Regions from separate parts of the Metabacillus sp. 84 genome, predicted to be linked through region 2. Evidence: riboswitches for the same ligand, from Rfam matches in the RefSeq annotation. Region 2 holds a riboswitch; each other region holds the start of a gene.

The links. Region 2 has a riboswitch for S-adenosylmethionine ahead of msrA (peptide-methionine (S)-S-oxide reductase MsrA). Riboswitches for the same ligand answer to the same signal wherever they lie in the genome.
Positions count from the first base shown of each region.
Region 1: it holds a riboswitch for S-adenosylmethionine, as region 2 does, so the genes downstream of both, ACQCV8_RS12620 (2,3-diketo-5-methylthiopentyl-1-phosphate enolase) here and msrA (peptide-methionine (S)-S-oxide reductase MsrA) in region 2, are expected to answer to the same signal.
Region 3: it holds a riboswitch for S-adenosylmethionine, as region 2 does, so the genes downstream of both, ACQCV8_RS10210 (YezD family protein) here and msrA (peptide-methionine (S)-S-oxide reductase MsrA) in region 2, are expected to answer to the same signal.

Region 1 is NZ_JBNILN010000006.1:94,453-105,158, reverse strand. Features, by position in the region: gene ACQCV8_RS12675 (M3 family oligoendopeptidase) at 1-487, opposite strand, end outside; gene motA (flagellar motor stator protein MotA) at 706-1,497, shown strand; gene motB (flagellar motor protein MotB) at 1,490-2,245, shown strand; gene ACQCV8_RS12660 (MarR family winged helix-turn-helix transcriptional regulator) at 2,352-2,789, opposite strand; gene ACQCV8_RS12655 (phosphotransferase enzyme family protein) at 2,871-3,896, opposite strand; gene ACQCV8_RS12650 (aldo/keto reductase family protein) at 3,868-4,815, opposite strand; gene ACQCV8_RS12645 (ZIP family metal transporter) at 5,053-5,784, shown strand; gene ACQCV8_RS12640 (aspartyl-phosphate phosphatase Spo0E family protein) at 5,859-6,119, opposite strand; gene cbpA (cyclic di-AMP binding protein CbpA) at 6,396-7,052, opposite strand; gene ACQCV8_RS12630 (1,2-dihydroxy-3-keto-5-methylthiopentene dioxygenase) at 7,404-7,940, opposite strand; gene ACQCV8_RS12625 (methylthioribulose 1-phosphate dehydratase) at 7,953-8,588, opposite strand; gene ACQCV8_RS12620 (2,3-diketo-5-methylthiopentyl-1-phosphate enolase) at 8,686-9,930, opposite strand; SAM riboswitch class I at 10,009-10,120, opposite strand; gene ACQCV8_RS12615 (pyridoxal phosphate-dependent aminotransferase) at 10,221-10,706, opposite strand, start outside.
Region 2 is NZ_JBNILN010000008.1:18,120-28,825, reverse strand. Features, by position in the region: gene ACQCV8_RS14140 (FAD-dependent oxidoreductase) at 1-786, opposite strand, end outside; gene msrA (peptide-methionine (S)-S-oxide reductase MsrA) at 880-1,416, opposite strand; SAM riboswitch class I at 1,506-1,621, opposite strand; gene ACQCV8_RS14130 (thioredoxin family protein) at 1,746-2,063, opposite strand; gene ACQCV8_RS14125 (D-alanine--D-alanine ligase) at 2,261-3,352, shown strand; gene ACQCV8_RS14120 (UDP-N-acetylmuramoyl-tripeptide--D-alanyl-D-alanine ligase) at 3,450-4,829, shown strand; gene ACQCV8_RS14115 (alpha/beta hydrolase) at 4,908-5,633, shown strand; gene ACQCV8_RS14110 (DEAD/DEAH box helicase) at 5,795-7,291, shown strand; gene uvsE (UV DNA damage repair endonuclease UvsE) at 7,557-8,519, shown strand; gene ACQCV8_RS14100 (PH domain-containing protein) at 8,599-9,078, shown strand; gene ACQCV8_RS14095 (PH domain-containing protein) at 9,065-10,558, shown strand; gene ACQCV8_RS14090 (rhomboid family intramembrane serine protease) at 10,608-10,706, opposite strand, start outside.
Region 3 is NZ_JBNILN010000004.1:245,486-256,191, reverse strand. Features, by position in the region: gene ACQCV8_RS10230 (hypothetical protein) at 169-444, opposite strand; gene ACQCV8_RS10225 (DUF2332 domain-containing protein) at 775-1,809, shown strand; gene ACQCV8_RS10220 (IS1595 family transposase) at 1,882-2,889, opposite strand; gene ACQCV8_RS10215 (hypothetical protein) at 2,957-3,481, opposite strand; SAM riboswitch class I at 3,642-3,747, shown strand; gene ACQCV8_RS10210 (YezD family protein) at 3,914-4,027, shown strand; gene ACQCV8_RS10205 (phosphoadenylyl-sulfate reductase) at 4,237-4,938, shown strand; gene ACQCV8_RS10200 (anion permease) at 4,952-6,013, shown strand; gene sat (sulfate adenylyltransferase) at 6,054-7,208, shown strand; gene cysC (adenylyl-sulfate kinase) at 7,205-7,810, shown strand; gene cobA (uroporphyrinogen-III C-methyltransferase) at 7,868-8,641, shown strand; gene ACQCV8_RS10180 (sirohydrochlorin chelatase) at 8,643-9,401, shown strand; gene ACQCV8_RS10175 (precorrin-2 dehydrogenase/sirohydrochlorin ferrochelatase family protein) at 9,398-9,916, shown strand; gene ACQCV8_RS10170 (Rqc2 family fibronectin-binding protein) at 10,303-10,706, opposite strand, start outside.

The DNA.
Region 1 (10,706 bases), on a different contig from region 2:
TGCGCAAGCTTCGATCAGTGGATTCTGCAAGAGGCTGCAGCTGGACAAGGGTGTATTCCTTGCCTTCAAACTCTATTTTTGCTGAAGCGACCAGCTTTGTATACGCACTCGACAGCTTGTTTTCTTCCTGAAGATCTTCAAGTACTTCTTCTTTGAACGTTCTGAGCTGCATCTCAGCCAGACTGAAAAGCTGGGGACCCCATTTCTGTTCAAGCTGTTTGCGGAATTTTGATGAGATGAGTTCTTTGTAAAATTCGGATATTAAAGCTTGCAGGTGCGGCTGAAGTTCATCCATAAAATCCTGCTCAGCCTTATAAAACTCATCATTTGTGTCGATGGAGTGCCGAATATAGCAAAGGTTTACCATTGTATCGGCTTCGTTCCGGATCCGATACATTTCTTTCATTGCCCGGTCCTGATCCGCAGCACTTTCTGCCCGCCTAAATTGGTCAAGCGCTTCATGGAAAAGGTGCTTAACCGTATTCAATTAGGGTCTTTTATATATGTATTGTTCAAAACGCATCTCATCACTGCCTTTCCTTCTATTAGCCTAATTCTGTATTATTCTTCACTCATTCGCAAATCCCTTCCTTTTTCCTATTAAGATTGGCACGATTGTTCCGATATAGGAAGTAGATAAAGGGAATTAACCCTTTCCGGTAAATTTGCCGAAATAAAGATATAAAAGGTTTGGTGAATGAACGTATGGATAAAACATCGCTGATAGGTCTTGTTCTAGGAGTTGTTGGAGTTGGAGTCGGAATGGTCATGAAAGGCGTAAGCCCGGCTGTTCTTTTAAATCCCGCTGCCATCCTGATCATCATTGTCGGAACGATAGCCGCTGTTGTAACAGCCTTTCCGATGGATGAAATTAAGCGCGTCCCTAAATTATTCGGGGTCTTATTCAAAGAAAGAAAGATTCCATCCGTCCAGGAGCTCATTCCAATGTTTTCTGATTGGGCTCAAGTTGCCCGGAAGGAAGGCTTGCTTGCACTGGAGGCAAAGCTTTCAGATGTTGAGGATCCATTTTTAAAAAACGGCTTGAGTATGGCGGTAGACGGACAAAATGCAGATTTTATCCGGGATGTCATGAGTGAAGAAATAGAAGCGATGGAAGACAGGCACTCCTCTGGAGCCGCCATTTTCACACAGGCTGGGACCTATGCTCCTACACTTGGTGTTCTCGGAGCCGTTGTTGGATTAATTGCAGCTCTTTCCCATATGGACAACACAGAAGAACTGGGCAGTGCAATCGGAGCGGCCTTTGTTGCAACACTGCTCGGAATTTATTCAGGCTATGTTCTTTGGCACCCTTTTGCCAATAAACTAAAGCGCAAGTCCCGTCAGGAAGTAATGATCAGGGAAGTGATGATTGAGGGAGTCCTTTCTGTTCTTGAAGGACAGGCTCCAAAAGCAATCGAGCAGAAGCTTGCTACGTACCTTCCTGCAGGAGAACGCTCAAAGCTGATAACGGAAGGAGAAAATCCGAATGGCTAGAAGGAAGAGAAAGGAAAAGCATGAGGAGCATGTAGATGAATCCTGGCTCATTCCCTATGCGGATCTCTTGACTCTTCTCCTTGCCCTGTTCATTGTTCTCTTCGCTATGAGCTCAATTGATGCAAACAAATTCCAGATGATGGCAAGAGCTTTCAACAGTACATTTGTCGGAGGAACCGGAGTACTGGAGTATCCCAGCCCGACACCTGATGGAGAAATGGAGCAGCTGGATATGACAAAAACTGAGCAGAAGCAAGAAAGCGAGCAGGAGATTGAAAAGCTGAAGGAAGCGGAAAAGAAAATCAGGGAGTACATTGATAAAAAAGGGCTGAACGACAAACTGAAGACCTCTCTTACAGACGAAGGGCTCCTTATTACCATCAATAATGATATTTTGTTCGAATCAGGCAGTATTTTTGTACGAAACCGTGATGAAGACCTTGCAAAGGAAATCTCTCAGCTGCTGGTTATGGAGCCTCCGCGAAGCATCATTGTAAGCGGACATACAGATAATATACCTATTAAAAATGCTCAGTTTGAGTCGAACTGGGAACTTAGTGTCATGAGAGCTGTTGAATTCATGAAATTGCTTCTTACAAACCCCTCTCTTTCACCGGAATTATTCAGTGCCAAGGGGTATGGAGAATTCCGGCCCATATCTGATAATGGGACTAAACTTGGAAGACAGAAAAACAGACGGGTTGAAATTTTAATACTGCCGCTCGTCCAAAAGCAGCAGCCGGTTTAAATCATTTCATTACAGGATTAAAAACCAGCGAAGCAAAAAAAGAAAACGCAAGAGCCGCTCATTCAAACAGCGGTTCTTGCGTTTTCAGTTTCAGAATTGCCTTATTCTATTTTATTTCTTTAGCATGGAATCCGATTCTCTTTAGCATCTCAATCGCCTGATCTTTTTCATCTGCTGATAGTATTCCTATTATCTCATCTATTTTTCCCTGATGAGAAGGAAAAATTTCTTCAATTAATTTTTCCCCATTATCCGTAATATGAGCATACGTTACCCGGCGGTCTTTTTCGCATGCCTTACGGGCAAGCAGCCCTTTTTGTTCAAGCTTATCTACCACATACGTTATACTGCCGCTGGCCAGAAGTATCTTCCCGCCAATTTGCTGCAGCGGCTGGTCTCCCTTATGGTACAGCAGTTCAAGCACACCGAATTCAGTAGGATTTAAGCCAAACGAAGTAATGTGCTTATTCATTCGGTCGTTTATTGCACGATAAGCACGGGATAATACGACAAATAGCTTCAGTGATTGTTCTGATTCATTCATATATATCAATCCTTAAAGTAAAAAATCTTGAATTCTAAATAAATAATAGTAAACTATTCATCCAAAGTCAACCTTCTCCACTTAGTCAAAGCTCCCGCCAATGCTGACGATGGGCAAGTTACTCTCAATTCTTCTCTGGAGGTTTCCAACCACTTCCTTCGTCGCTTTATCCCATTTTGCTTCATCGTACTTCTTGTGAAAATACACATAAAGAACAAAATCCCTTAATTTCAGAAAAATTGGGATGCTGGTGGCCATCTCACTGGAATAACACCGCTTAGTCTCATAGCCTTTGATAAGCTCACGAAAAAAACAGCTGCACTTATCTTCAAAGCTGCTTTCTCCTTTTCGTTCGAGTCCCCACGCATAATAATAAAGAGGGATAGCCAAATCACTTGCAAACCAATGATAGGAGCTGTCATCAAAATCAAACAAGTGCAAGGCACGGTCATGCCAATGAAAATTGCCCGTATGAAGATCAGAGTGAATAAGTCCAAAATCATGTTTAGGGAGGCTTCTCAGCATTTGCAGCAGCCTCTCCTTCTGCTGAAGTACGGCATTGCCTGGTCTCTGCTTAAAGCGCTCGATATCCAAAAGCTCTTCTTCATCCCATTCAGGTCTGGCCGGTGCAGAGGAAGTTTTCTTAAGCTGATCAGCGGCCAGGTGCAAAAGGCTGATGGTTTTCCCCCATTCATGAAATAAATCAGTCTTCCATTCCGGTCCGTCCGGTGCAACCCTTTCTCCCGGTGCTTTTTCAAATAGGCTGCTGTAGAAGGCCGATCCATCTGAACAAGAATGAATACAAATGCGTTTCCCATTAGAAGATATGGGGCGGCACACACGGATTCCTTCCTTATAAAGAAAAGCAACAAAGTCCAGTTCCCCTTCTATCTGCTCAAGTGACCGGTGGCTTGAATGGGTGATTCTCAGGATTGCAGACGCCCCGTCATAGCAGATCTCAAACACATAGTTTTCTGCTTCCCCCAGTTTCCTTAAAATGGACAGCTCCGCACCAAAAAAGCGGGCTGATGTTTCAATGACCTCTTTAGTAAACCGTTCTTCCACTGCCTTTTCCATATCAGATTGCCAATATGCTTTCGATTTCATTCAAAACTTCATATGGAAGAATCACAGAAGAAGCCTTGGCATTCTCTTCAATTTGCTCCGGGGTGGACGCACCGACTAACGTGCTCGCTACATTAGGATTCCGCAGTGTCCAGGATAGCGCCAGCTGGGCTATCGTTATTTCGAGACTGGAAGCCAGCTCAGACAGAAGAGTGACTTTCCGGTTCATGATGTCATCCAAAATTTCTTTCACCCACGTATTCACTTCCTCATTCGATGCCCTGCTGCCCTTTGGAATTTTTCCTTCCATATACTTTCCTGTCAGAACTCCCTGTGCAAGCGGCGACCACACTACTTGCGATATGCCGTTTTTTTCGCTGATGGGCATTATTTCATCTTCAATGTCACGGTGCAGCATATTGTATTGAGGCTGGTTAACCACGATTCGTTCGAGTAAATACCTGTCCGCTACATGCACCGCTTCCTGAAGCTGTGCAGCTGACCATTCGCTTACTCCCGCATAGAGGATTTTCCCCTGCCTGATTAAATCGTCTATAGCCCGAAGCGTCTCCTCAAGGGGCGTTTCCGTATCGTATCTATGACAATAAAAGACATCTACATAGTCTACATTCATCCTTTTCAAGCTGGAATGAACCTGTTCGATAATATGCTTTCTTGAAAGTCCGCGGTCATTCGGCCCTTCGCCAACCGGCCAAAAAGCCTTCGTAGTAATGACATACGATTCTCTTTCAAAAGATTTAAGCGCTTTTCCCATCACAGTCTCAGCCATCCCTTTTGCATATACATTAGCGCAATCAAAAAAATTGATTCCCATATCATAAGCCTTATGTATAATCTGTTCAGCAGACTTTTCATCGATCGTCTGCCCAAATGTAAGCCAGCTTCCCAAACTGATTTCCGAGACCTTCAAACCTGACCGTCCCAATCTGCGATAGTTCATCCCGTTCCCCCCAAAAGTATTCAGCGTTTTTTGCAGTCAAATGACAGCTATCTATAAAATCACTCTTAACTTATCAGAAATTTCCAACATCGTAAAGGAATTTTGACATGAATGATTCAACGAATAGTGACACGAGTCGCTAGGAAACGTAAGAATTGTCGAAATCTAGTGGAGGGATTATAATAACAGGAAGGATTGTTTTATATTTTAATGAAATGATGAAATTAGAGGTGCAGAATGAACGACGTTTACATTGGAAGTATTTTATCAGCCTTGTCCACCGGATTGGGTGCTGTGCCGATTCTATTTTTGAAAAATACGCTCACTCATAAATGGAGAGACATCCTGCTCGCTTTCTCCGCGGGGATTATGATGACGGCCTCTATGTTCAGTCTAATCCCTGAAGCTTTGAGAATTGGAGGAATGCTCCCGGTTATACTGGGCTTGTTTCTGGGTGTGCTCACCCTTACCATTCTAGAGAAGCAGATCCCCCATATTGACCTGGAGCATAATAAGAGCGGCATTCAGTTTGATGAAAAAGCGATGCTGATTGTAGCGGCCATCACCTTGCATAATTTACCGGAGGGCCTTTCAGTCGGAGTAAGCTACGCTGCAGATGCCAGCGATACTGGCAATTTAATTGCATTTGCCATCGGGTTCCAAAATGCCCCCGAAGGGTTTTTAGTTGCGCTATTCCTCATAAACCAGAATATAAGCAGGCTGAAAGCATTTTTAATCGCAACCGCAACAGGTGCTGTTGAAATAGTTACCTCTTTAATTGGATTCTATCTAACTTCTTATGTAAGTATGCTCGTACCATATGGCCTTACTTTTGCAGCTGGTGCCATGCTGTTTATTATTTATAAGGAATTGATTCCGGAAAGCCACGGGGATGGGAATGAACGTACTGCTACCTATGCCTTTATAACCGGCATCGTGTTTATGCTGCTTCTTGTAGAGGCTTTCTAATGTCTCCTTACGCTTAGTCCACAGCAAAAAATACAAAAAAAGCAAGACTGGCTTGTTTACATTGCCAGTCTTGTTTAATGTTCTGCAGCAGTCTGTCTCTGTTCTGTTGAAAATCTCCACGATGCCATCCGGTTGACGAATTTAGATAAGGAAGTCGAACTCTCATTCTCCGCCCATTCTATTTGCTGAAACTGGTTCAGGAGCTCGTCCAGCTCCTGGCTGAACCTGACTACTTCACAGCTTGTATAGCTCATTGATTCGGCTGCGGCAATCATTTCTTCTCTTTTTTTATCAATCTCCGTAATCAGCTGATCTTTCTGGAATTGTGGGATCACGTCTTTTCCTCCTCTTAGGATTTAGAAGCTCATTAATAAAACCTAAGTATTCATTCATTCCTAGAGAAAAATTTGCCGAATCATATATAAATATGTTACATAATTGTTAATATTTAGATTTTATTATTTTATTCCCAAACTTGGAAGGCTTTAAACCATTTTTTTATATAAAAACATATAAAAAGATAGTATTTGGACTAAAATTCTCCAAAAACTATCTTTTTTGGTTTTTCTATTCGTTCATGACAGGTGAATCCTCTAAGCTGCTAAAATGCTTTACTCTGCCTTACCAGCCGCTGCTTTTCCCTGTCTTACATCATCAATAAAGGTTACACGAAATTCTTTTTCCTCCAGCTTGCTGATGATCTTATTCAGTTTTTTCTCTGTCAGATCATGAGACAGATTGACGACAATTCTTCTGAGATAGTCTCCGTTATCCAATGTCAGGAGGCCTTCGATGTTAACATCCTTTATGGTGCTGACCAGCTCTTTTATCGCGCCTTTATGTTCTTTTGTTGCTACCGTCAGAAGGTATCCGCCCGTCCTCAATCCGAAGGAATCTTCCAGAACATCCATAATATTTGCGTGGGTCATAATACCGGTAAATTCCTGATCCTCCGTAAGTACAGCGAGAAATGGCAATCTCTTAATGGACATAAATGCTTTAATAAAAGAATCTTCCTCGAGAATGTATGCGTCCTGGTCCTTAACTAATGATGCGATGGAATCGTTGTCCTGACCCTTTTGTTCGTAGTAATACTCCAGGAGGGATGCTTTATAAATCAGGCCAGTAAATTTTTTCCCGCCTTCATCCAGCACTGGGATGCAGCGGTATCCTGTCTCCTTTAAGCGGTCGTATGCTTCTTTTACGGTGTTTGAAAGATTACAGTATTTTACTGCTTCCTTTTTCACGTAATTGTAACGGATTTTCATGATAACCCTCCTAGTAAAGTAGACTGATATCGATTGTAGAAAATTTTACACATAAGAATGAAATAAGTAAAGAATATTTCGATTTTTCTGTTAAAAAGATCTTTTGTCCATCTATTACATGTGTGATCAGTGTGATTTATGACAGCTTCCAATCCTATCTGTACCCGCTCTAAACAGAACCGTTCGCCAGCTATTACACACACTCTCCTTATATCCTTAGGCTTTATGCCTGATTTCCGCTCCTCCAATTTGTTTTCGACTCACAGAAAAACCCCGGTATGCTTCACTTTACGCATACCGGGGCTTTAGCCTTTCTCTCAGCAGGACTTTTCAGACAGCCCCCTCATTTGTTTAGTTTGCATTCGATTCTTCTTTATCATAAATCGGCACCCAGCCTTCTTTCGTGACGAAAATTCTGACCGCTACTACTTTGCGGTCATCCTGAAGGGTGAAATAATGACGGATGTTCTCGGGTACTGATATTAGATCCCCTGGAACAAGCTCGACATTAAAAAAAGAACCGTCCTTAGCCTGAATAATAAAAACCCCATGCCCGCTGACAATAAATCTAACCTCGTCATCTGAATGGTGATGCTCCTGCTGAAAATTCTTCAGCAGCTCATCAAGATTAGGCGTTTTATCTGAGAGTGAGATTATGTCCTGCGCCTGGTACCCCCGCCTTTTGGAAATATCCACAATTTCCGCCTTGAATACTTCCAGAATTTCTTCTTTATTCTCATCGGTCAATTCAAAATTTTCCTTAAGGTGTGCTGGAAGCTTTTCGATATCCCACTTTTCATAAATGACTTCCTGGCTTTCCAGAAAAGCTGAAACCTGATCCTGATCGGTGATTCGCTCTCCGCTTTGCTGATAAAGAATTGAGGCCATTGCTGTTTCCCCCTATAGTTTAATAGATTGGTTTACCCTGCATTGCAGAAGCTTAACATGATACGAAAATAAAAACTCGCATGCTTCCAGATACTTCTTTGCTTCCAGCGCTGTCCGTCCCCAAACCGTTATTCCGTGATTCCGGATCAAGACGGCACCCGCATCTTTATGAACATGCACTCCAAAAGCTTTGGCAAGAGCGGGGATATCTGCATGGTTTGGAATAATCGGCACCGAAAAGGATGCGTTTTCCTCCCACAGGCCGAATGCTTTAATGATCTCCTGATTCGTGAAGGTAACCATCCCTTCATTTGCAAAGATTTCCGAGATGACATTGTTATCAACGGTGTGGACATGAAGGCTGCACGCGGCGTGTGTTTTCTTGAATATCTCTAAGTGAAGCAGTGTTTCAGCCGAAGGCTTTAAATGGGTTTCCCCAGCAGGCTCTCCATGCTCATTCACTAAAAGGAAATCATCATCGGTTTCTTCCCGCTTGTCCTTGCCGCTTGCAGTTACATAGAACGCCAGCGGGTCGTTCCCCGTTCTAATAGCCAGGTTTCCGCTGGTGGCTGGAAACCAGTCTCTCTCAGCCAGTTCTCTTTTTATAAGTGCCAATTCCTTCAGCGGCTGTTTTTCTTTTTGACTCACGCTCTTCCCCCCTTTTTTTCAAGCAATCCGGTCAATCCATTACACCGCCAACATTAAATCGTCACCGGTCCATCAGAATCACAGAAAATGACAGGCTTCATTTTTCAGCGTTGCCATATTGACCCCATAATTCAAGGGCCAGAGCCAATGGTTTATCGGTTTTTGCCCGTTCTTCAAGTGAGATGTGTTCAAGAACGGCTTCTCCTGCGGAACGGAAGGCCGCAGCTCCTCCAGAAGCACCAAGAGGATGCCCATGGATGCCGCCTCCTGCATTAATGACACAGTCTGTTCCAAAGTCGTTCATGATAACCGGAACTAGACCTGGATGTATGCCGGCAGAAGGTACCGGAAAGGTTTCCCTGATGCTGCTTTGGACGGTGCATTCCTCAGCAATTCCCAATGCTGCTTTTTTCTCCAAAGCTACACTTCCGTATGGAGATGGAAACAAGGAAAGATCTGCGCCAGCCAAACGTGTCAGCTTCCCTAAAAGGAGCGGATAGGAAAATCCATAAAATGGCGAAGAAGCGAAAGCGCCGCTTACCGCCGGATGGGACATGACCGGAACATTCACTTCCTCATCCTCTGCCAGAGCCTGAAGAACGTCCAGTCCATACGCGTGCACATTCAATAAAAGAGCTGTCGCGCCAGCTTCGGCCGCCCATCTTGCCCGGTCCCGGAGCTCAAATGTCCTTCCCGTCAGATTCACTGCATATAAAGAACGTTTCCCTGTTTCTTTTTGCAGTTGGTCAATGATTTCCCGTCCTTTCTTAACCCGTTCCAAAAACGGAGTCAGGGGATTTTCAAACAGGATTTCATCGTCCTTTACTAAATCCATCCCTCCTGCAAGCTGCTCATAAAGCTGCTTTTTCAAATATTCCAAGTCCTTGCCAATCACGCCTTTAAAAATGCTCATAAACAGCGGACGGTCATTTACACCAAGCTTTTCTCTAATTCCGCTGATTCCAAATTTAGGGCCCGCAAATTTCTTTGCAAGTTCACTGGAGAATTCGAGATCCAGAAGCTTGATTTCCCCATCCAGCGACAATTTCCCAAAAGCAGTCGTTAAAACAGCGGGAAGGTCTTCAGAAAAATTGGCTGCAGGGTAGGCAATTTTAATGAGACCGCGCGTCAGCTTTTTACCGAAGAATTCATTCGCACGCACGTCTCCGCTTAATCTTTCCACGGACAGTACTGTGCCTTTATGTTTTTTCAGCTGCTCCTTTTCAAGCTCGTGAAGATCTGTCCACGAGCCTATGGTCAGCCCGAGCGCAATCCCCTCCGCTTTTTCTTCCAGGCGGTCATTTGAAGTGTGTACAAGATAGGTCGCAATCAGTTCACTCATCGTCAAGCCTCCGTCTTCATAGCAATATAAAAGCCTCTTCGTCATAAGAGAAGAGGCTTTGCATAATAGTTATGCAGTACCTTATCTCTCAGTGCTGACACTGCAAGATTTAGCACCGTGCTTGAACGTTCAGTTCAAGTCGGTTGCCGGGCTTCATAGGGCTGGTCCCTCCGCCTGCTCTTGATAAGTACGGTATAGGCCTGCAAAAAATCCGCAGGCGAAATTTTCAATTAATTTGGATTATTGCAGGGATTTGGAAATGTGTCAAGTCATAATTGAAAATCATTCCATTACGGCCGGAAAATGTCAAGCTTCCCAATCCTTTCGGCCGCCTCCCGGATCCTGGCTTCATCCGTAAGCAGACCAGCACGCAAATATCCTTCGCCAAATTGGCCGAACCCGCTTCCCGGTGCGGTAAGAACATGAGCTTTTTCCAGAAGAAGATCTGAAAATTCCTGGGATGTAAAGCGCTCGGGAACGGGCAGCCAAGCGAAGAAACTCCCCTTAGGAGCTTGAATGTTCCAGCCGATTTCCTTAAAGGCATCCACCAGTGTATTCCGGCGTCTTTCATACATCCGGACAAGCGCTTTTAAGCTGTCCCCTCTATCCAGCAAAGCTGCTTCGGCCGCATCCTGAACAGCACCAAAAACACTTACATACATATGATCCTGAAACAGGTTGATTGCTTCTATAACACTGGCATTTCCAGCTGCAAACGCTACCCGCCACCCCGCCATATTGAACGTTTTCGAAAGAGTATAAATTTCAATTCCCGT
Region 2 (10,706 bases):
CTTCCTTGTTTTAACGCCCAGGACATAGGATCTTTCCGCATACATTCGTGCGAAATAAAAGCCGTTTCCATCAAAAAAAGGAAAATGGGAGCAGGAAAGAGCGTGCTTGGCCTTGACTTCGAAGCCGTCCCTCGTTCTGACCTTTGCTCCTCCCTCAAAAACCTCCGCATCTACGGCAACTGTATTTTCGTAGATTTCCACTCCCATCTTTTGCAGCTCACCTGTCATGTGGCCTAAATAGGAAAGAGGGTGGAACTGGGCCTGATTTTTTATCAGAATGGCATTTTTAATAGGCAGGTCAAAAGGGATTGAGTCTGCCATCCCGCAATCGATTCCGAGTTTGACGTAGGCTTTGTATTCTTTTTCAAGCTTCGTGGCATTTTTGCTCTCTGCTGTATAAATATAGGCATCCTGGTTTGAAAAATCACAGGAAACACCTGCTGCATAATCTCTCATAAACTCGAGCGCCTCATGGTTCGCAGCAAAGTATTTTTTTGCTTTTTCTTCCCCGATTTGCTGAATCAGCTCATCATAGATCAGGTCATGCTGGGTGGTGATTTTGGCTGTTGTATGGCCGGTTGTTCCGTTCAGCAGCCCATCGGCTTCAAGCAGGACGACGTTAACTCCTTCTTTGGCAAGTAAGTAGGCAGCTGTGATTCCGGTGATGCCGCCTCCGACAACAACTGCATCCGTATCGAGATTTTTATCAAGCTTTGGAAAGGAGGGAAGCCCGGCTGATTCTCTCCAAAAAGGTTCAGGGGATGAAGGGATTGATTTAGTAGACAAGGGAAAGCCTCCTTCGATATGTACTCTAAGATAATTTTTCCAACATCAAGAAAATCATGTACCAAAATAAAAAGAGTGCGGATTTCCGCACTCTTAACGATTTTTCCAATTCTGATTGATAAAAGCCTCGCGTCCGGATTCCTCACGCTCCTGCTTGTATTTTTCAGGGTTTTTTTTGTAAAAGCCCTGATGATGCTCTTCAGCCGGATAGAAGGCACTTGCTTCCTTGATTGGGGTTACGATCGGTTCTTTAAATTTTCCGCTTTCAGCCAGGAGCTGTTTTGAAGCTTCGGCAGCCTGGCGCTGTTCTTCCGTATGATAGAAAATAATGGCCCGGTAAGATTCCCCGCGGTCGATAAATTGGCCCTCATCATCCGTAGGGTCAATTTGCTGCCAGTAGAGCTCAAGCAGTTTTTCGTATGGGAAAACCTCTGGATTGTACCGGATTTGAACGGCTTCGGCGTGCCCTGATGTTCCGGATTTTACTTGCTCGTATGATGGGTTATCGATGTGCCCGCCTGTGTATCCGGAAACGATCCCGTGAATTCCGGGAAGTTCATCAAATGGTTTTACCATGCACCAAAAGCAGCCTCCCGCAAATGTTGCCGTTTCAATTTGAATGGCAGTCATGTCTTTTCCTCCTTTGATTTAAGAAACTGTAAAAACCCCTCTTCCTGAGCAGAAGAGGGGGGAATAATCTGAAAAGCAGACCGGCTCTTCTCTCATCTGCCGGGCAAAAAGCATATGCCCGCAGGAATTAGCACGGTTTCACATTTGCCGTGATCCGCTGCCGAGGCTTCGCAGGGCCATGTCCCTCCGCCTCTCTCGATAAGAGTGAATGAAATTAAAACGAGCATAAAACTGATTGAAAGGAAAGTCAAGGATTCTTACTCGTGCTGCCCAACCCGCGCAAAAGGTTGTTTGATCGGAAAGCAAAAAACACAAGCCGGAGCTTGTGCTTAAAGTTTTTCTGTAAGAAATTCACGAACCTGATCAGGTGTTTTGGCATTGGCGCTGTGCAAGTGACCGAGCTTTTCGCCGTTTTTGAAAATAAGAATGCTTGGAATTCCCATAACCTGATATTTTTCAGCTATTTCAGGGAACTCATCCTTATTGATCTCGAACCATTGAAAGTCCTTATATTCTTCAAGAATTTCATCAATGAAAAAGTTCATTCGCGTGCAATCGGGACACCAGTCAGCGAAGAATTTAACGAGAACTTCCTTATCAGATGAAATGAGCTTTTCGAATTGTTCGGTTGATGTAATTTTTTCCATATGCATAATCCCTCCTGCCCCTATTTTAATACAAACTGCAGAAATAAACGACATTTTGATTTCGCACAAAAGTTTACAGATGTTCGAATGCTATAAAAGAATTGCAGGGCCAAAGATAACAAACAGGCTGGAAAATGATAAAATAGGAAGAGTGATGAAAAAAACGTGTACGTGAAAGATTGAGGGGGAAATAAAACATGAAAATTAAACTCGGGCTTGTATACGGTGGAAAATCCGCAGAACATCAAGTCTCATTGCAAACAGCACTTGCTGTTATTAAAGCGCTGGATCTCAAGCAATTTGATATACATCCTATTTATATTACAGAAAAGGGAGAATGGATCCGCGGTGCACAGCTGTATGAGCCGGCATCCAGTGTATCTGCCCTGAAGCTTGGCGATTCTGAAGGGAAGGCGATTATGCCGTCTGCTCTGAATGCAGAGCTGTTTCCGTCTGCATCTGCTGACCAGGAGGAGAAGCCGTTTGATGTCATTTTTCCGCTTCTTCATGGACCTAATGGGGAAGATGGAACGATCCAGGGCATGCTTGAACTGATGAACCTTCCGTACGTTGGAAACGGAGTGCTTGCTTCAGCGGCGGGCATGGATAAAGTCGTTATGAAAAATCTATTTGCCCAGGCTGGTCTTGCGCAAGCCGATTATGTATGGCTGATCCGCAGCGAATGGAAAAAAGATCCGGAAACTGTTTATGCGAAGGTTGAAAACAACCTCGGCTACCCATGCTTTGTAAAACCCGCTAATCTTGGCTCAAGCGTTGGAATCAGCAAATGCAAAAACCGTGAAGAGCTGGAAGCGGCTTTTGAGGAAGCTTTCTCCTATGACCGTAAAATTATCATTGAAGAAGGAATCATTGGACGCGAAATTGAAGTAGGGGTAATCGGAAATGATGAACCGCAATGTTCCGTAACAGGAGAAATCGCTCCTAAAAAGGAATTCTACGATTATAAAGCGAAATACGTTGACGGTGACACCGATATGATGATTCCGGCTAAAGTGACGGACAGTGAATACGAGATGATTGAAAAAATGGCCGTTGCAGCCTTTAAAGCGATCGATGGCTCAGGTCTTGTGCGTGCCGACTTCTTTTTGACTGAGGATGGCAGAGCTTTAATAAATGAGGTTAATACGATGCCGGGCTTCACCCCGTTCAGCATGTTCCCGCTGCTTTGGAAGCACACGGGTCTTGAATACCCTCAGCTTATAGAAAAACTCGTTTCCCTGGCCATTGAACGGCATGAAGAGAAACAGCAGATTAAGCATACATTTTAATCATTGAGCGGCTGGCTGCCCGCTGCCTATTGAGTCTGCTTCAGGAGGTTCATTGAGGCAGAGGGAAGCCGGCCTCTTTCTGAAGGGAGATAACCGTATGATACAAAGAACATTAAAAGATATTCAAAGGATGGCGGGCGGAGAAGGCCTGTCTGATTCTTTTGAAGAAAAATCCGTAAACGGTGTTTCGACCGATTCGCGGAGCATCCTCCCCGGCTCGCTGTTTGTACCGATTACAGGGGAAAACTTTAACGGCCACCGCTTTGCCGGCAAGGCTCTCAGTGAAGGTGCAGAAGCTGTCCTTTGGGATAGGAACGAGCCGAATCCGCCTGAAAATGCCCCTGTGATTTTTGTGGACGATACGCTCGTAGCACTCCAGACATTGGCTAAATCCTACAAAGAACAGCTTAACGTCAAGATAGCCGGAGTAACGGGGAGCAATGGAAAAACGACCACCAAGGATCTGCTCGCCTCTGCACTTTCTTCAGCGTATAAAGTACATAAAACTAAAGGGAATTTTAACAACCATATCGGACTTCCTCTCACCCTGCTTTCCATGCCGGAGGATACGGAAGTGGCCGTGCTGGAGATGGGGATGAGCTCCCGGGGCGAAATTGAGTTTTTATCAAATCTTGCCTGCCCGGATGCAGCCATAATCACCAATATCGGAGAATCCCACATGATGGAACTTGGTTCCAGAGAAGGCATTGCAGAAGCAAAGCTTGAAATAGTTTCCGGCTTAAAGGAGGATGGAATTCTTTTTTATTTTGGAGATGAACCTTTGCTTCAGGAAAGAGTGCCTTTAATGGAGATAAAAACCGTCACCTTCGGAGATAAGGCCACCAACAGCTTATATCCGGCAGACATCGTTCAGTCAGATGAAGGTGTGGCGTTTACCGCACAGCCCGGGGGAGAACGGTTTATGATTCCGGTTCTGGGAAAGCATAACGTATGGAATGCGCTTGCCGCGATTGCGGCCGCCCGTCATTTGGGGGTTAGTGATTCGGATATCAAAAGCGGATTAAGCAAGCTTGCCATGACTTCTATGAGACTTGAGCTGACTAAATGTGCTAAAGGCTGGACCGTCATCAATGATGCATACAATGCAAGCCCCACCTCGATGAAGGCTGCGATTACGTTAACAGAAGATCTTGAGGGATATGCACGTAAAATCCTGATTCTTGGGGATATGCTTGAGCTGGGTGAAAATGAGGCTGAATTTCATCTGGAAACAGGCGAACATATCACCAAAGGCAAAATCGACCGTGTGTTCACCTATGGAGTCCTCGGCGAAAAGATAGCAGAGGGAGCGGCAAGGAAATTATCTGCTGGAGAGGTAGAAAGCTTTACAGATAAGTCGGATCTGATTGCTGCCGTAAAACGATTTGCCCGGCCAGGTGACCTGTTCCTTGTCAAGGCATCAAGAGGCATGAGGCTGGAAGAAGCGGTAGATGCACTAAAAGAAGAGAAGGAATAAAAAAAGCCCCGGAAAACATTTTTATTTTCTCCCCGGACGGGTAAACCTGTATATGAGGTTTATTATGGGAGGGATAGGATGAATGGCTGTCTGTTCATACATGGATTTACGGGTGCCCCCTATGAGGTAGAGCCGCTTGCTGATTATGTCAGAAAGAATACCGATTGGGAGGTTCGAACGCCATGCCTTCCGGGGCACGGCGATTCGGACTCGCTCAAAGGAATTGCTTTTGAAAACTGGATTGACTGTGCGGAAGAAGAATTGAAGAGCCTTTTGGAGCATTGCGGGGAAGTATATGTTATTGGTTTTTCCATGGGAGGCATGATCGCTTCCTATCTGGCTGAGAAATATCCGGTTAAAAAACTCATTCTCCTTAGTGCAGCCGCTTATTATGTGAATCCTCGGCAGTTCATTAAAGATATCCGGGGAATGGTCCAGGATCGCTTCAAAGGCCTCCTCCATGAAAATGAAATCTACTTGCGCTATCGAAAAAAAATACTGGAAACTCCGATTATGGCTACCCTGCAATTCCGAAAACTGGTAAACTATGTAAAGCCAAGGCTTCCTGGTATTCGCATCCCCGTATTGATTGTTCAAGGCGAATGCGACGGGATTGTGCCGGTGAAAAGCGCCCATTTTCTGTACAAAAAAATCGGCTCACAAAAGAAAAAACTGTGTTTCCTCCCTTCCTCAAAGCATTTAGTCTGCCACGGGGGGGACTTTGAAGCATTGGCAGAAGAAGCCGGGGAGTTCCTCGGAATCACACCCTCTCACAGACGAGAGCACCAAAAACAAGAGGGATAAATATTGGATTTTTTACCTGATTGTATTCAGTGTCATATCATGGTATGATTAAATTTAAGTGTTTACGGGCTTCTTAAAAGAAGATATGAACTGGAACTTAAGTCTGTGAAGACTATAACTAAGTCTGAGAAGACTGGATAAATAAAGGAGTATGAATAAATTTGAATACAAAGTTTCAAGATCTAGGTTTAAGCGAAAGTCTAATGAAGGCAATTAACAAAATGGGTTTCGAAGAGGCGACCCCGATTCAAGCCCAAACCATTCCTCTAGGCCTTCAAGGGAAAGACATTATTGGACAGGCGCAAACCGGTACAGGTAAAACTGCAGCATTCGGCTTACCGTTAATCGAAAAAATCGAGCCTGAAAACCAAAACATCCAAGCGATCATTATCGCACCGACTCGCGAGCTTGCGGTTCAAGTATCTGAAGAGCTTTACAAGCTAAGCTACTACAAGCGCTCCCGCGTTCTTCCTATCTATGGAGGACAGGACATCAGCCGTCAAATCCGTGCGCTGAAGAAAAATCCTCATATCATCGTGGGAACACCTGGACGTTTGCTTGATCACATCAACCGCAAAACATTAAAATTGGACGGCGTGCATACAGTCGTTCTTGACGAAGCAGATGAAATGCTGAACATGGGATTCATTGAAGATATCGAATCCATCCTTTCCAATGTTCCTGATAATCATCAAACTCTTCTTTTCTCAGCGACAATGCCGGATCCAATCCGCCGCATTGCGGAACGATTCATGAAAGATCCTGAAGTTGTGAAAGTACAAGCGAAAGAAGTAACGACTCCAAACATTCAGCAATTTTACATTAATACACATGAAAAACAGAAATTTGATGTTCTGACACGCCTTTTGGACATCCAGTCTCCGGAGCTTGCGATCGTTTTCGGACGTACGAAGCGCCGTGTAGATGAACTGACAGAAGCTCTTAACCTTCGCGGATATACAGCTGAAGGCATTCATGGTGACCTGAGCCAGGCACGCAGAATGTCCGCGCTCCGCAAATTTAAAACAGGAAATATTGACGTACTCGTTGCAACGGATGTAGCAGCGCGCGGATTGGATATTTCCGGCGTTACTCACGTTTACAACTTCGATGTGCCTCAGGATCCTGAAAGCTATGTTCACCGTATCGGACGTACCGGACGTGCAGGAAAAACCGGTATGGCCATGACATTCATTACATCAAGAGAAATGGATATGCTGAAAAGCATTGAGCGTACAACAAAACGCAAAATGGACAAAATGAATCCTCCAACTCTTGACCAGGCACTTGAAGGCCAGCAAACGATGACCTCCGAGAAAATTCGTTCTGTTATTGAAGAAGGAAACCTTTCCTACTATTCAAAAGCAGCAACTCAGCTTCTCGAAGAATTCGATGCAGAAGCAGTTGTATCAGCAGTCATCAAACTTATGACAAAAGAGCCGGATCAAACTCCGATCAAATTGACAGACGAACCGCCTGCATTCTCTAAACGCGGCGGCGGAAAAGGCTCAGGCGGAGGCAACCGCAATCGCCGCGACGGCTACAACAGCCAGCGCAGCGGAGCGAAAAAAGGCAACCGTTCTTACAATGATAAAGGCCGTTCCCAGCAAAGAAGAAGCGGCACAAGCGGCAGCAAAAACAAAGCTTACTCTAACTAATCACCAGTAAAACAGCACTCCGATTGACGGGTGCTGTTTTTTTTTGATCAGTAAGCGGAGTGTGGGTCTTCATCAGCACCAGGGCGCTTTTACTTGAGTGCCCTTACAGCAGCAGGCCGGCTGGATATATGGTCCACTGCTGGAAAGTACCGGAAGGCTGTCACCCGCTATCATCCTTCTGTTTTTAAACTCGCCTCCAGACTCCTGACGTCACTCCTTTCTGGACATACTAACTAAAATCAGATAAGAGGAGGCCGGTTTCCGTATGTATATCCGGTTAGGTTACGCAGCCATGAGTTCTGAGCTTCACAACGCTTCCCCATCCAAAACGATGACGTATGCTCAATTTAGCCGATTGAAGAATCGGGAGGCAGCGCTGCTAAAGCTCGAAAGGATTGCGCTTGAGAACATTCGGAACTGTTTGAGGCTGCTGAAGCATAACGCTTGGAGTGAGATTCATTTTTTTCGTTTCAGCTCAAGGCTTGTGCCGCTTGCGAATCATCCTGAGCTAAAGGATTGGGATTTTATGACGCCCTTGCTGCCCGAGTTTGCGGACGTGTCCCGATTTTTGTCAAAGCATCCGATGAGAACAGACTTTCATCCGGATCATTTTGTGCTGATGAATTCCTCTAAACCGGAGATTTTGAAAAATGCGCTGCAGACGCTGAAGATGCACCGGGACATGCTTAAGGCGATGGGCATTAATGAAGAGCACCGGTGTGTTCTGCATACAGGTGGAGCACATAAAGACAAGGACAAGGCTTTGGAGCAGTTTATTCACAACTGGGGGTTTGTTCCGCATTCCCTTCAAAAACTGATTATGCTTGAGAACGATGATTCAGCTTTCCATGCGAAAGATGTTCTTTATTTATGCGAAAAGCTTGGAATCCCGTTCGTGTTCGACTACCATCATCATCTTGCTCATCATGAATCACCCGAATGGGAAGAGGACTGGCTTCGAGGCTTGGAAACCTGGAAGCATTCGAGTCTTCCTGTAAAGATGCATATCTCAAGTCCGAGGAGTGAGAAAGAATTCAGGGCTCATTCTGATTTTGTCGATCCTCAAATGTTTGCTGATTTTTTAAATGGTGTAAAGGGGAGTGCGAGCCACATTGACTGTATGGTTGAGGCCAAACAGAAGGATGGGGCTCTGTTCAGACTGATGGAGGATTTAAAATCCGAGTCATCCTTTGAAAAAGTGGATGGAAGCAGTTTTTATTGGAAGTGAAGGCCTTTGCCCGTACAATGGAAAATGAGGAACTTTTTTCTTTTTTAAACCGTATTTCATACAGGAGGGGGAATCGGAAATGAGAGAGAGACCGCAGCATCAAATCAGCAGAAAGGCCAGGACGGTCTGGCAGATAACCGGCCTGTTAACAGCTTTAGTCTTCATCTTGGCGGATGTTGGAATTGGTTTTTTAATTGCCTACGGCGTATGGCCGTTTTGGACGGCTATGATAGGAGCAGCAGGTACGCTGCTGTATTTGGTGATCGGAGTGTGGCTCGTGCCTATGTACCGACAGCGTTTTTGGAGGTACGAGGTTCATGAGCATGAAATCGATTTGCAGCATGGATGGCTTAATGTGCAAAGAACCATAATTCCGATGGTGCGTGTTCAGCATGTGGATACGAAGCAGGGGCCGCTTTTGAGGAAATACGAACTTGCCACTGTAGAAATTTCCACCGCTGCTACGAAGCATGAAATTCCGGCATTGGACATGGAGGAGGCGGACCGTCTGAGGGACTTTATTTCGAGGCTCGCCAGGGTGACCGATGATGATGTCTGAACCGAAGCGGCTCCATCCGGCAGCAGCGATCATCAACTTTTTAAAGCTTTTGAAGGATATGATTATTCCGCTTGTAATCTTTATCTTTGTTAACCGCGCACCTGGCATGCTCGGCCTCCTTTTATATGCCGGGGCAGGACTGTTTCTGGTGGTGCTCATCGTGTTCAGTGTGATTAAGTGGCTGAAGTTTACATATAGAATTGAAGAGGACGAGCTCCGGGTTGAGCAGGGGCTGTTTGTAAAGCAGAAGCGTTTTGTGCCGATTGAAAGAGTGCAAACCATTAACACCCGTGCGGGAATTATTCAGCAGCTGTTCGGTCTTGTCAAGCTTGAAATTGAAACGGCGAGCGGCGGGGCTGAAGCGGAAATAGAGCTTACAGCCATATCAAAATCCGAAGCAGCGGCCATTCAGAAGGAGCTGAGCGAGAGAAAGATAAAAATTAAGGCTGGGCCCGAGGAAATGGAGGATGCTGCACCTGAATGCAATGCCGGAGAGGAAAAACGGAAGACGTATAAAATGACCGGTAAAGAATTGCTGATTGGGGCGGCTACCAGCAGCGGAATAGGGGTTGTTGTCTCAGCGGTTTTTGCGTTCGGCTCCCAGATCGATGAATTGCTGCCGGTTGAGTCCATCCTGAAGCGGTTTGAATCATTGACCTCTGCGGGAATCCCCTTTCTAGCCTTTCTGATTTTTCTTGGATTTCTCCTGGCCTGGCTATTGAGTATGGCAGGTATTTTATTGAAGTATGCGAATTTCACAATGGAACGAAGAGGCGATGATTTTATCATCTCAAGAGGACTTCTGGAAAAAAACCAGCTGACCATTCCCATCAAAAGGATTCAAGCTGTTAAAATTACCGAGAATCCTTTGCGGCAGCCGCTTGGCTATGCAACTGTCCAGCTGATTTGTGCAGGGGGAAAGCAGGACGCTGACGGTTTATCCGCCGCTATCTTTCCGTTCGTCAAAACCAATCAAATTGGTTCCTTGCTGGAGTCATTTTTGCCGCAATACGCGTACCGGACTGAAAAAGTCCCGGTTCCGAAAAGAGCGCTCAGAAAGTATTTGCTTCGATACGGATGGCCTTTTATTATCCCTGCGGGCATCATCATTTATATGTTTCCGCCTTGGGGATGGCTTTCTCTCATCCTGCTTCCGCTTTCTGCGCTATTCGGCTATTTCGCCCACAGGGATTCGGGCTACCGGCTGGAAGAGGAGCAGCTGATTCTTTATATGAGGGCGATATCCAGATCCTCTGTGATTCTCCCTATTAAAAGGATGCAGCAGCTTCAAGTGAATCAAACCGTTTTTCAAAAACGGCAGAAGCTTGTAACAGTGAAGACTTCGGCCATGGCAAATGTGCTCGGGGCTCATTTTTCGGTGAAAGATCTGGATCTTGAGGATGGAATCGTCCTCTATGACTGGTATTCGAACAGACCCCCGGAGCGGGCGGGCGGCAATGCGGACAGCGGAAAGGATTGAGAGAAGATAGCAGCGTTTGTTTCCGCAAGCGGGCAAACGCTTTTTTTCTTCAAATATCTCTTTTCAACAAAAGCGCAGAGAGCCCAAACCCTGCTGCCAATCCAAAGATATGAGCAGTCACATTAACGGACGGAGAGAGGAATGATGC
Region 3 (10,706 bases), on a different contig from region 2:
ATTTGTCTTGCTGTTTTTTGAGAGCCAGCTGAACGGAAAACCCCCATCACAAGGGGGTTTCTTTGTAAGTAAAACAAACCATATGCAATAGGGGAGAGAGCCTGGAATACGGACTAACTAGATAACCCCTTTTTCCTATATTTAAGGAAAAACCAGAACGCTGCAATATTACAAAAACCAGACAGAAAAGGTTAAAATCAGGCCGATCAGGCCGGCAGCTGTGAAGCTAAGGCGGAACCAGACCGGGATGCGGTGTTCAGGGATTGCTTTTGCGAGGGTGGACCAATACCATAAACCCGCGGCAGCGAATAACCGGAGTCCGCCTTCAGATGTGAACTTCATTTCGTTCAGCTCTGCCCGGCTCGACATCGATGAAAAAGCATAGGCGAATCCTAATGCGGAGAAAATATACCCGATTATAGAGAGGAGCGCTTTCCATGCCATTCTTCTTCAATCCCTTTCTTCAATCAGCATGGTCAGAAAAGATCCTAACCTATTTTCCGTTCTGCCGATAACATACGGAATGTTTGTTTTGAACAGCGGCCCCCCATATACAAACGAATGAAATTCCCCATTCTCACCGCACGGGTCTGCCCGTCCTTCCAGATCTTTTACAAAGGCTCTTTTCGTAAAGATTGTTGCTTATCAATTAAATAAGGAATAATTTACTTTTTATGGTATTATATTATCAAGGGCTTGTTCAGCTAAAACGGAGCTGGTTAACTCAATAATAAGTCTATTTGAGGTATATTACGTTGATCAGGGGGGATTGAAATGGATAAATCACAATTATCTTTGAGATTTACTAATTTCGCTAATATTGAATGTAAAGGTTCTAGTCAATTGTATGAACATTTATCTTTTAAGATTTCTGAAGATGATGAAATACTTGAATTATGTTCCAACTCAAAAGTTGGACAACCAGTACCAAATTTATTGTTTGGATCGATTCATTATTTATTATTAAAGGGGAAAGACCATTCGTTAAAAGAGTATTATCCAAGCCTGACTACACATCCAAGAAAAATTGATGACGAGCTTTTCCTGTATTTTAAAGACTTTTGTAATGTTAATAGAGAAGAAATTATTCCACTTCTAAAAAGTAAATTGGTTCAGACTAATGAGGTTAGGCGTTGTGCATATCTCTATCCACTGTTCTCTATGATATATAAAAAAGTGAAAAAACCTTTATCACTTATTGAAATTGGTACAAGTGCGGGTCTTCAGCTTTTATGGGACAAATATAGTTATTCGTATGGAGATAATGAAATTTACGGAAATAAAAATTCCACCGTTCATATAACTTCTGAAATTAAAGGGTTGAATTCTCCTTCATTTCTTCTTGAAAGTCCCCCTGTTGTATCAAAAGTTGGTATCGATCTACATATAAGTGATCTCAGAGAAGATGAGGATTATCTTTGGTTGAAATCCCTTATTTGGACGGAACACGAGGAAAGGTTGGAGTTATTTGAAGGTGCAGCAAGTTATTTAAAGGAGAATCCAGTAGAGCTCATAGAAGGAGACGGAATAGCCCTGCTAACCGACATTGCGGAAGAACTTCCTAAAGACACAGTAATTTGTATATTCCATACTCACGTTGCAAATCAGATACCAGAAGATTTGAAACACGAACTTTTAGATAAGGTAAGTAAAATTGGTGAGAAGAGAGATGTTTTCCATCTCTATAATAATATTTGGGACAGGAATCTCCACCTTGATTATATTGTTGATGGAGTGGAATACAATCAAACTATCGGTGCTACTGATGGTCACGGAAAATGGTTTGAATGGAATATTGAACAAATATAAGTAACACTCATAATTTCTCGTTGGTTATTCCATTTAATATTAGTGCAGCCGTTCCGTATAGGAATGGCTTTTTTATACTTCACGCAAGAATCTCACTGTTATACTATTTGAGTTTTGACAAGAACTAAGAAGCATTTGATTTATCTGCTCTTTTTCAGCCAACTTCTTACACTGCTGAAGGAAGCTGAACCAATAAAGATAGTTATCCAAATACTTTGTAGCCACTCCTTGGAACCTGTCCATCCATCCTTTTAAACGTTTATGATAGTTATTGACGTTTTGCAGATGGTAGATGCCCTTTTTGACGTACCCCTCTTTGCTTAGGTTTATTGGCTCGTGTTTAAGTGCCTTGATTTGGGCAAATTTCTTGTAGTTAGTGGCTGTATCCGTGCACAATAAAGAAGACGGATCAATATAGCTTCCGATAACCGCGTCTATCTCTTCTGCTTTTACACGACCAGTTCCAGCCTTCTGAGCAATGACTTGACCGCCTCGGTCCTGGGCAACCACAACTGCAATTTTCAGATTACTAATCCCTCTCTTCTTATCTCTTTCGCCTCGTTTCTTTGGCTCCCTATCTAAAGTCTTTCTTCCTTTGAGTGACTCTCTGAAGAAGGTCTCATCACTTTCGACAATCCCTTTTAGCATTTGAAATCCCATTGTACGAAGAGAAAAAAGAACCTTGTGCCGCCAGTAAAAGGCGGTAGATATGTGTATTCTTAACCGTTTTGCGATTTTCGGTAAAGTGTATCCTTCGACCATCATTTGAAAGTATTTAGCCCACTTACCGAGATAACGTGTCCCCGAAATCGGTGTATTGGAGAGGTCATTGAAAGACTTTCCGCAGTCACGACAGAGATACCTTTGTCTACCTCTGTATTTGCCATTTCGTTTTACCTTCACGCTTCCACAATGAACACAACCTAACCCTTCTTTAAAACGTGCTTCTCTAATGGTTGTGTACGCATCTTTCATATCACCTTCTACATTATCGATGAAGTTTTCTTTTAAAAGTTTAAACAGCTTAATTTGATCTTCTTTAGATAAGTCTGAGAATTTGGCATAGATGTCGTTAAACATAGAAAAACCCCCTCCTGAAAGAGTATATTATCACATCTCTCGATAGGGTGGTCAAAATAGCAACAATCTATGCGAAAAGAGCGTTTACAAAAGACTCATCATAGTGCCTTCCGAGAAAATCATAAGGGAGCCTGGCTCCATCTAAGCCAGAAATAACCGCCAAAAACCCATCCGATTGAAATTTTTTGGATAATCTGTCCGGCCGCTCTCCCCATAATGGAAAAATAGCCTTCATCCCATGCCGAGCTGTCAATTCTTCTCTGTATTTTTTTATATCTGCAAGAAAAAGGTCACCATAGGCTGCATGCAGGATTTTCTGATCTCTGCAAGTTTTAAGAAATTCTCCCATGCTTTTATCATATTCCTTATTAGAGGCGGCGGGGGGAATTTCAATGATGTGAAGCGGCAAATCCAGCTCCTCTGCCTGCTTTGCAATCAGACCTTTCGTAACTCCGTGAAAAGGTACTTGACCTGTAATAGAGTCCACTGCCGTAAATAATCCGCAAACTTGAATTTCTTGATTTTCAAGGAGTACTTGAAGCATCATGGCACTGTCTTTGCCGCCGCTCCAGGATACAATGGTTTTTTTCACACGAATCACCTCATATCCATAGTTTATCGTATCGTAAAGTTTTTTTTAACTTAAAAAAACCAGTCAATTCAAGCTTTGATTTAGTTTTGATAAAACCTACCCGAAAACTCGGGTTGACAATCGTTCGAATTGTGCTAAAATTTGAAATCAATACACATCATACTTATCCAGAGCGGTGGAGGGACCTGGCCCTGTGAAGCCCGGCAACCTGCTGAAAAGCAAGGTGCTAAATCCAGCAAAATGGAACCCATTTTGAGAGATAAGGGGAAAAACCTCACTAGTCTTTCTAAAATGGAAGGCTTTTTGCTGTTGATTTTAGGCGGTCCGGCTGCTGTCCGGTTACATGCCGTTTAATCAGCTTGAATGCTGTCAGAGCCTATTTTGTTAAAGGGAGTGCTGTCCGTGGGGGAGCAAGATCAGCTTGATCAAGTAATGGGAAAGCTAAAGGAAATGCTTCAAGCTATGAAATATGGATCGATTACCCTGATCATTCAAGATGGGAAGATCATTCAGCTTGAAAAAAATGAAAAAGTGAGATTGAAATAGAATAGGGATCACGATCGCTGACCAGACAAACTGGAGGCGGGACCTGCGCTGTGGCATAAATGTTTTATTGTGCTTTGGTGCTGTCCCGCTTTTATTTTTTTACAAGAGACCTGCTTGTCCCGGGTGCTTACATGAGTACCCGGCCGGGCCATTGCGGCAGAAGCTGTTGGCTATAAAACCATTGTGTTTAGATTAAGAGAGGTGCAAACATGCTTACTTATGAGAACTGGACCGGCAGCTATCCGGATTTTGAAAATGAAGATCATTTGAAAGAAGCGCTGCACGTGCTGAGCTGGGCATACGGCCATTATGCGGACGAACTGGTGTATGCCTGCAGCTTTGGAATCGAAGGAATCGTCCTGATTGAACTAATATCCAGAATCAAAAAGAATGCAAGAATTGTTTTCCTGGATACAGAGGTACATTTCAAAGAAACGTATGAGCTAATTGACCGGATAAAGGCAAGGTATCCTGATTTAAACATTACGATGAAAAAACCTCCGTTAACGGTTGCGGAGCAGGCAGCAAAGCATGGAGATGAGCTTTGGAAAACCAATCCGAATGAATGCTGCAAAATCAGAAAAGTGCTCCCGCTAAGAGAAGTAATGAGCACCGAAAAAGCGTGGATTTCCGGCTTGAGAAGAGAGCAGTCTCCTTCCAGAAAAGATACAGAGTTTTTAAACAGGGACGGCAAATTTGAGAACATAAAAATATGTCCTCTCATCCATTGGACGTGGAAGGATGTCTGGCGTTTCGCCCATAAGAATGATCTGGATTACAATATGCTTCACGATCAGGGGTACCCGAGCATAGGCTGCAAGCCTTGTACACAGCCTGCTATTGATGTAAGTGACGGCAGGTCAGGACGATGGAATGGCACACAGAAAACCGAATGCGGCCTTCACGGGTGAGGAGTAAATGATAATGGAAGCTGCAGCAATTTTTTTAAGCTTATTTTTCGCCATGAATATCGGTGCGAGCGGAGCGGCTGCATCGATGGGAGTGGCTTATGGAACAGGGGCCATTCCCCGCAGGTTGGCAGCCCTTATTCTTTGCGGAATAGGTGTGATCCTCGGTGCTGTATTGGGCGGCGGAGAAGTAGTGAAGACGATCAGTTCAGGACTAATCCCCAAATCCGTGATTTCCATAGAAATTGTTCTTGTTATTATCGGAGCGGCAGCCATCTCTTTGTTCATGGCGAATTTAATGGGCATCCCGTTATCCACCAGTGAAGTTACGGTCGGAGCAGTAGTCGGGGTGGGGGTAGCCTTCCAGGCCCTTTATGTTCAATCCATCCTTGTTATCATGGCGTTTTGGGTCATTATTCCGGCGGCAGCTTTTTTTATCACCTATGCTGTTTGCAAAATGGCCAAACCGCTTTTCGCAAAGCTTGAGGCAAAGAGGGGGAGCTTGCTGATCTATCTCCTGATTGCGGCAGGATTCTTTGAAGCCTTTTCAGCTGGCATGAATAATGTAGCCAACGCTGTAGGACCGCTGGTCGCTGCTAATCTCATGTCAGTTGGGCAGGGCGTCTGGCTTGGAGGGCTTTTTGTAGCTGCAGGCGCCATCCTTTTAGGAGGAAGAGTACTTGAAACGAACGGGAAAAAAATAACGAATTTATCCAAATCAGAAGGAATCGTTATTTCCACGACCGGCGCTTTACTTGTAGTCATCAGTTCACTTTTTGGACTGCCCGTTCCCTTAACACAGGTTACCTCCACTTCAATCATGGCTTCAGGCGCTGCGAAGAGCGGAGCGCTTGTTTTTCAAAAAGGGATCGTGAAAAAAATTGTAAAAGTATGGCTTGTTTCTCCGCTCGTCAGTTTGGCCATCTCTTACGTACTCGTCAAACTTTTTATAAAATCAGACTTTTACTCCACGTTTTCTGCGATTGCAGTCATGACAGCTACCCTTGGGGTTCTGTCTCTCATGAGGGCTATTAAAAAAGAAAAAAGTTCCGTGCATGAACAAGGCGGGGGAATCTAACGATAAAACCCACTTTTTTAATATGAATAGGAGGATTATAATGAGCTTAACACCGCATGGAGGAACCTTAATTCAGCGAACAGAAATTGGAAAAGATATAGGATTCATCAAAAAAACGATAGAAATAGATGCGATGGCATTGAGCGATCTGGAGCTTCTGGCTAATGGAGGTTTTAGTCCGCTTACAGGATTCATGCCAGAAGAGGAGTATTTGAGTGTAGTAGATAAAACGAGACTTACAAATGGAACGGTGTGGTCGATCCCGATCACTCTGCCTGTTTCTGCCCAAGCAGCGAAGACATTATCAGCTGGAGATCAGGCAAAGCTTAGCTTTGAAGATACCGTTTACGGATTGATAGAGGTCAGCGGGATTTATAAACCGGATAAAGAAAAGGAAGCAGTGAATGTATTCCGGACATCTGACCGGAATCATCCCGGGGTCAAAAAGCTTTTTTCAAGAGGGGATTTTTATGTCAGCGGTGAAATTATCATGACAAAACGAACAAATCCTCCTTTTCCGGACCACTATTATGATCCAATCGAAACACGCTCCGCTTTTGCGTCCAAAGGCTGGAAAACGATTGTAGGATTTCAGACGCGCAATCCTGTTCACAGGGCGCATGAGTATATTCAAAAAACTGCACTTGAAACCGTTGACGGCCTGTTTTTAAATCCGCTTGTAGGGGAAACAAAGTCCGATGATATTTCAGCGGAAATCCGTATGAAAAGCTATGGGGTTCTGCTAAGCGAATATTATCCGAAAGAACGGGTTTTTCTTGGAGTGTTTCCTGCGGCAATGAGGTATGCAGGGCCCAGAGAGGCCATTTTCCATGCCATTGTCCGCAAAAATTACGGCTGCACACACTTTATTGTAGGCAGAGATCATGCGGGGGTCGGTGACTATTACGGCACATACGACGCCCAGCATATATTTGATGAGTTCGCGCCCGAAGAGATCGGAATTACTCCTCTCCGTTTTGAACATAGCTTTTATTGCAATAAATGCGAGGGGATGGCTACGACAAAATCATGCCCTCATAACGCAGAGCACAGAGTCATCCTCTCCGGCACAAAGGTAAGGGAAATGCTCCGCAATGGCGAAGTGCCTCCAAGCACCTTCAGCAGACCTGAGGTCATTAAAGTGCTGATCGAAGGGTTAAAAGAGAAGAAACCGGAAACGGAGGAAGTGCAATGAGCCAGTCAAAAAATGTTACGTGGCACGAGCACTCCATAACAAAACAGGAGCGGAGAGAGAAAAACGGGCATCATAGCTTCGTTATCTGGTTTACCGGACTTTCTGGATCAGGGAAATCCACAATAGCCAATGAACTGGCCCGCATGCTCCATAAAAGCGGGGTTCAGGTTTACGTTCTTGATGGCGACAATGTTCGTCAAGGGCTTAACGGGGACCTTGGCTTTTCAGATGAAGACCGCCGTGAAAACATCCGAAGAATCGGAGAGGTATCCAAGCTTTTTACAGATGCGGGCAGTGTTGTCATTACAGCTTTCATTTCTCCCTTCAAAGAGGACCGAAGTCATGTACGCAAGATAATGGAGCCGGATGAATTCATCGAAGTATTTGCAGAGTGTTCCCTTGAGCAATGTGAAGCAAGAGATCCGAAAGGACTATACAAGAAAGCAAGAAAAGGGGAGATTAAAGGTTTTACAGGGATTGATTCTCCCTACGAAAAACCGGATCATCCTGAAATCACTTTGCAGAGCGGGAAGTATAATCCTGCGGAATGTGCTGAACAGGTTATCAGCTTTCTCAAGGACAAAAAATTCATTCAAGATTAAGCTGACGGATTACCTGCAGTCACATGTGCGGTATAATGGAATTAAGGAGGGATGCGTATGTCTAAGGTGTATCTCGTAGGAGCAGGACCGGGAGATCCGGACCTCATCACGGTGAAAGGCTTGAGATGCATTCAGAAAGCAGATACAATCCTTTATGACCGGCTAGTTAACAAAGAATTGCTGGAGCACGCAAAGGAAGGCGCTGACCTTATTTATTGCGGCAAGCTACCCGATTACCATACGATGAAACAGGAAACGATTAACCGTTTCCTGATTAAATTTGCTAAAAAAGGCTATACCGTCACCAGGCTGAAAGGCGGCGACCCTTTCGTCTTCGGCCGGGGCGGGGAAGAGGCTGAGGCCTTGGCTATGAATGGAATAGATTTTGAAATCGTTCCCGGAGTCACATCCGGCATAGCGGCCGCCGCATATGCCGGGATTCCTGTTACTCATCGGGAAGTGAGCGGCAGTGTCGCATTTGTTGCCGGTCATTATAAAAATGAGGCAGAGGACAAAGAGCGCTGGAAAGGTCTTGTTAATGGTGTGGACACATTAGCGGTGTATATGGGAGTAAGCCAGCTCCCCTACATACAGGAACAGCTGCTGTATCATGGAAAATCCCCTGCTACACCTGCGGCCGTCATTCACTGGGGAACTACCGATGTTCAGAAAACCGTGACGGGAACACTCGAGAATATAAATAAGGCTGTTGATCAGCACGGCATTACCAATCCAAGCATGATCATAATCGGTGACGTGGTCCGATATAGGGATCAGCTGAAATGGTTCGGCAAAGACAAATTCCAGAACGCTGTAAGCGAGGCGCTGTAATATGAAACAAGCTGTACTGTATATATGCCATGGCAGCCGGGTAGAGAAAGCAAGGGCAGAAGCTGTATCATTCATCTCCAAATGCATGGAATCCGTTGATGCCCCCATTCAGGAAATCTGTTTTTTAGAGCTGTCAGAGCCTGATATTCTGTCAGGCTTTGAAGCCTGCATCAAAAAAGGAGCGGAAAGCATAGCTGCGGTTCCTGTGCTCCTGCTGACTGCCGCTCATGCAAAGCTTGATATTCCTGAAGAGCTGGAAAAGGCTGGAGCCTTATATCCTGAAATACCGGTTACATATGGGAAACCGATCGGCGTTCAGGGAGATATGGCGGAGGCAGTTCTGGAGCAGCTGCGTCCGCTCCCTAAAGATGAGGATGTTCGGGTACTTCTCACCGGAAGAGGAAGCTCGGATCCTGACGTTAAAAGAGATTTGGGCATAATCGCAAAGGGGATTGCTGAAAGGGCAGAAGGTGTGAACATAAGCCCGTGCTATTTAACGGCTGCAGAACCGTCTTTCTCAGATATGCTCTCAAGAATTGATGATTTTCCGGAAAAGAACATTTACATTGTTCCGTACTTGCTATTTACCGGACTGTTAATGAAAGGAATCGAGAAAGAAGCGAGTCAGCTTACAACCCGTAAAAACATGACGGTTTGTTCATATGTTGGGTTCTCCATGTATGCGGAAAAAGCATTTTTAAGAAGGGTTAATGAGACACTGTCGGCTCTTTCTGAAAAACCGGAAGCGGAGGCAAAATGATTCCTTTCATGATTGACTTAACAGACAAACCGGTTTTGATTGCCGGAGGCGGAGCAGTAGCCGTGAGAAGATTAAAGCTTTTTTTGCGGGAGAATGCGCGCATCACGGTAATCAGCCCGGAAGCAGACGGAGAAATTCAGGAGCTTCATGCAAAAGGATTGCTTGAATGGAAGCAGCGTCCTTTTGCTCTTGATGATCTAACCGGTTATCTTCTCGTGGTGGCTGCCACAGATGACAGGGAAGTCAACAAAAGCATCGCTGTGAATGCGAACCCTTTGCAGCTTGTAAACATTGCAGATGAGGCGATGGAAGGCAATACTCAGGTTCCGAGCCACGCTTCCAAAGGAAGGCTGACGCTTGCTGTGCATACCGGGGGTGCGAGCCCTGCCAGAGCCAGAGAAATCTGTATTGCTCTCTTGAATGAAATTGAGGAAGGCACAATTGATGAACTGGACACATTATATGAGGAACGTCGGGAAAAAAAACGGAGCAAGCGAAAATACGAAGACCTGTAACGGGTCTTTTTTCTTGTTGAAATAATCACAGGTAACGGGAAGAGCTGCTTAAGAAGGATGTGCCAGGAAGAGCTGAGACCCAGGAGGCTGCCAGCCGCATGAAGAAGTGCAGGCAAGGGAAGCCGATCCTCTGCAGTCTATAAACCACTAAAAGCAATCAATCTTCTGTCCGCATGAAAAAGACCAGTCCGCTCGTTACGGCAGTTTGCTCGCCAATACAAGACACGCAGGTTTCATAATCTTATGTATGGTGAACTTCGCAGGTCTATTGCTTGCTGTTTATCTCATCGGGAACTAGTGTGCTTCCTTCCTTTTTCATTTATTCCCCCTTTACGAGCGCAATTCCGCAAAAAGGAGCATGGCTCAGCCTATGCTCCTTTTTGCTTTCATTCTTTCAGCTTTTTGACCAAATCCGGATCCGGCGTAACAAATACCGTCTGCTGGCGGTCATATATAACAAAACCCGGCTTTGAACCGTTTGGCTTTTTGACATGCCGCACGAGTGTGTAATCTACAGGAACGGAACCCGAACTTCTTGCCTTGCTGAAGTAGGCGGCGATGTTCGCTGCTTCCCGGATTGTAGCATCCTCCGGGTTCCTGGATTTAATGACCACATGTGAGCCGGGGATGTCTTTTGTGTGAAGCCATGTGTCATCCCGGGCAGCCACCCGGCTGGTCAAATATTCATTTTGCTTGTTGTTTTTCCCGACCAGTATGACTGTCCCGCTCGTGGATCGGTACTGTTCGAGTACAGGATTAACAGCCTTCGGTTTTTTCCCCTTTCGATCGG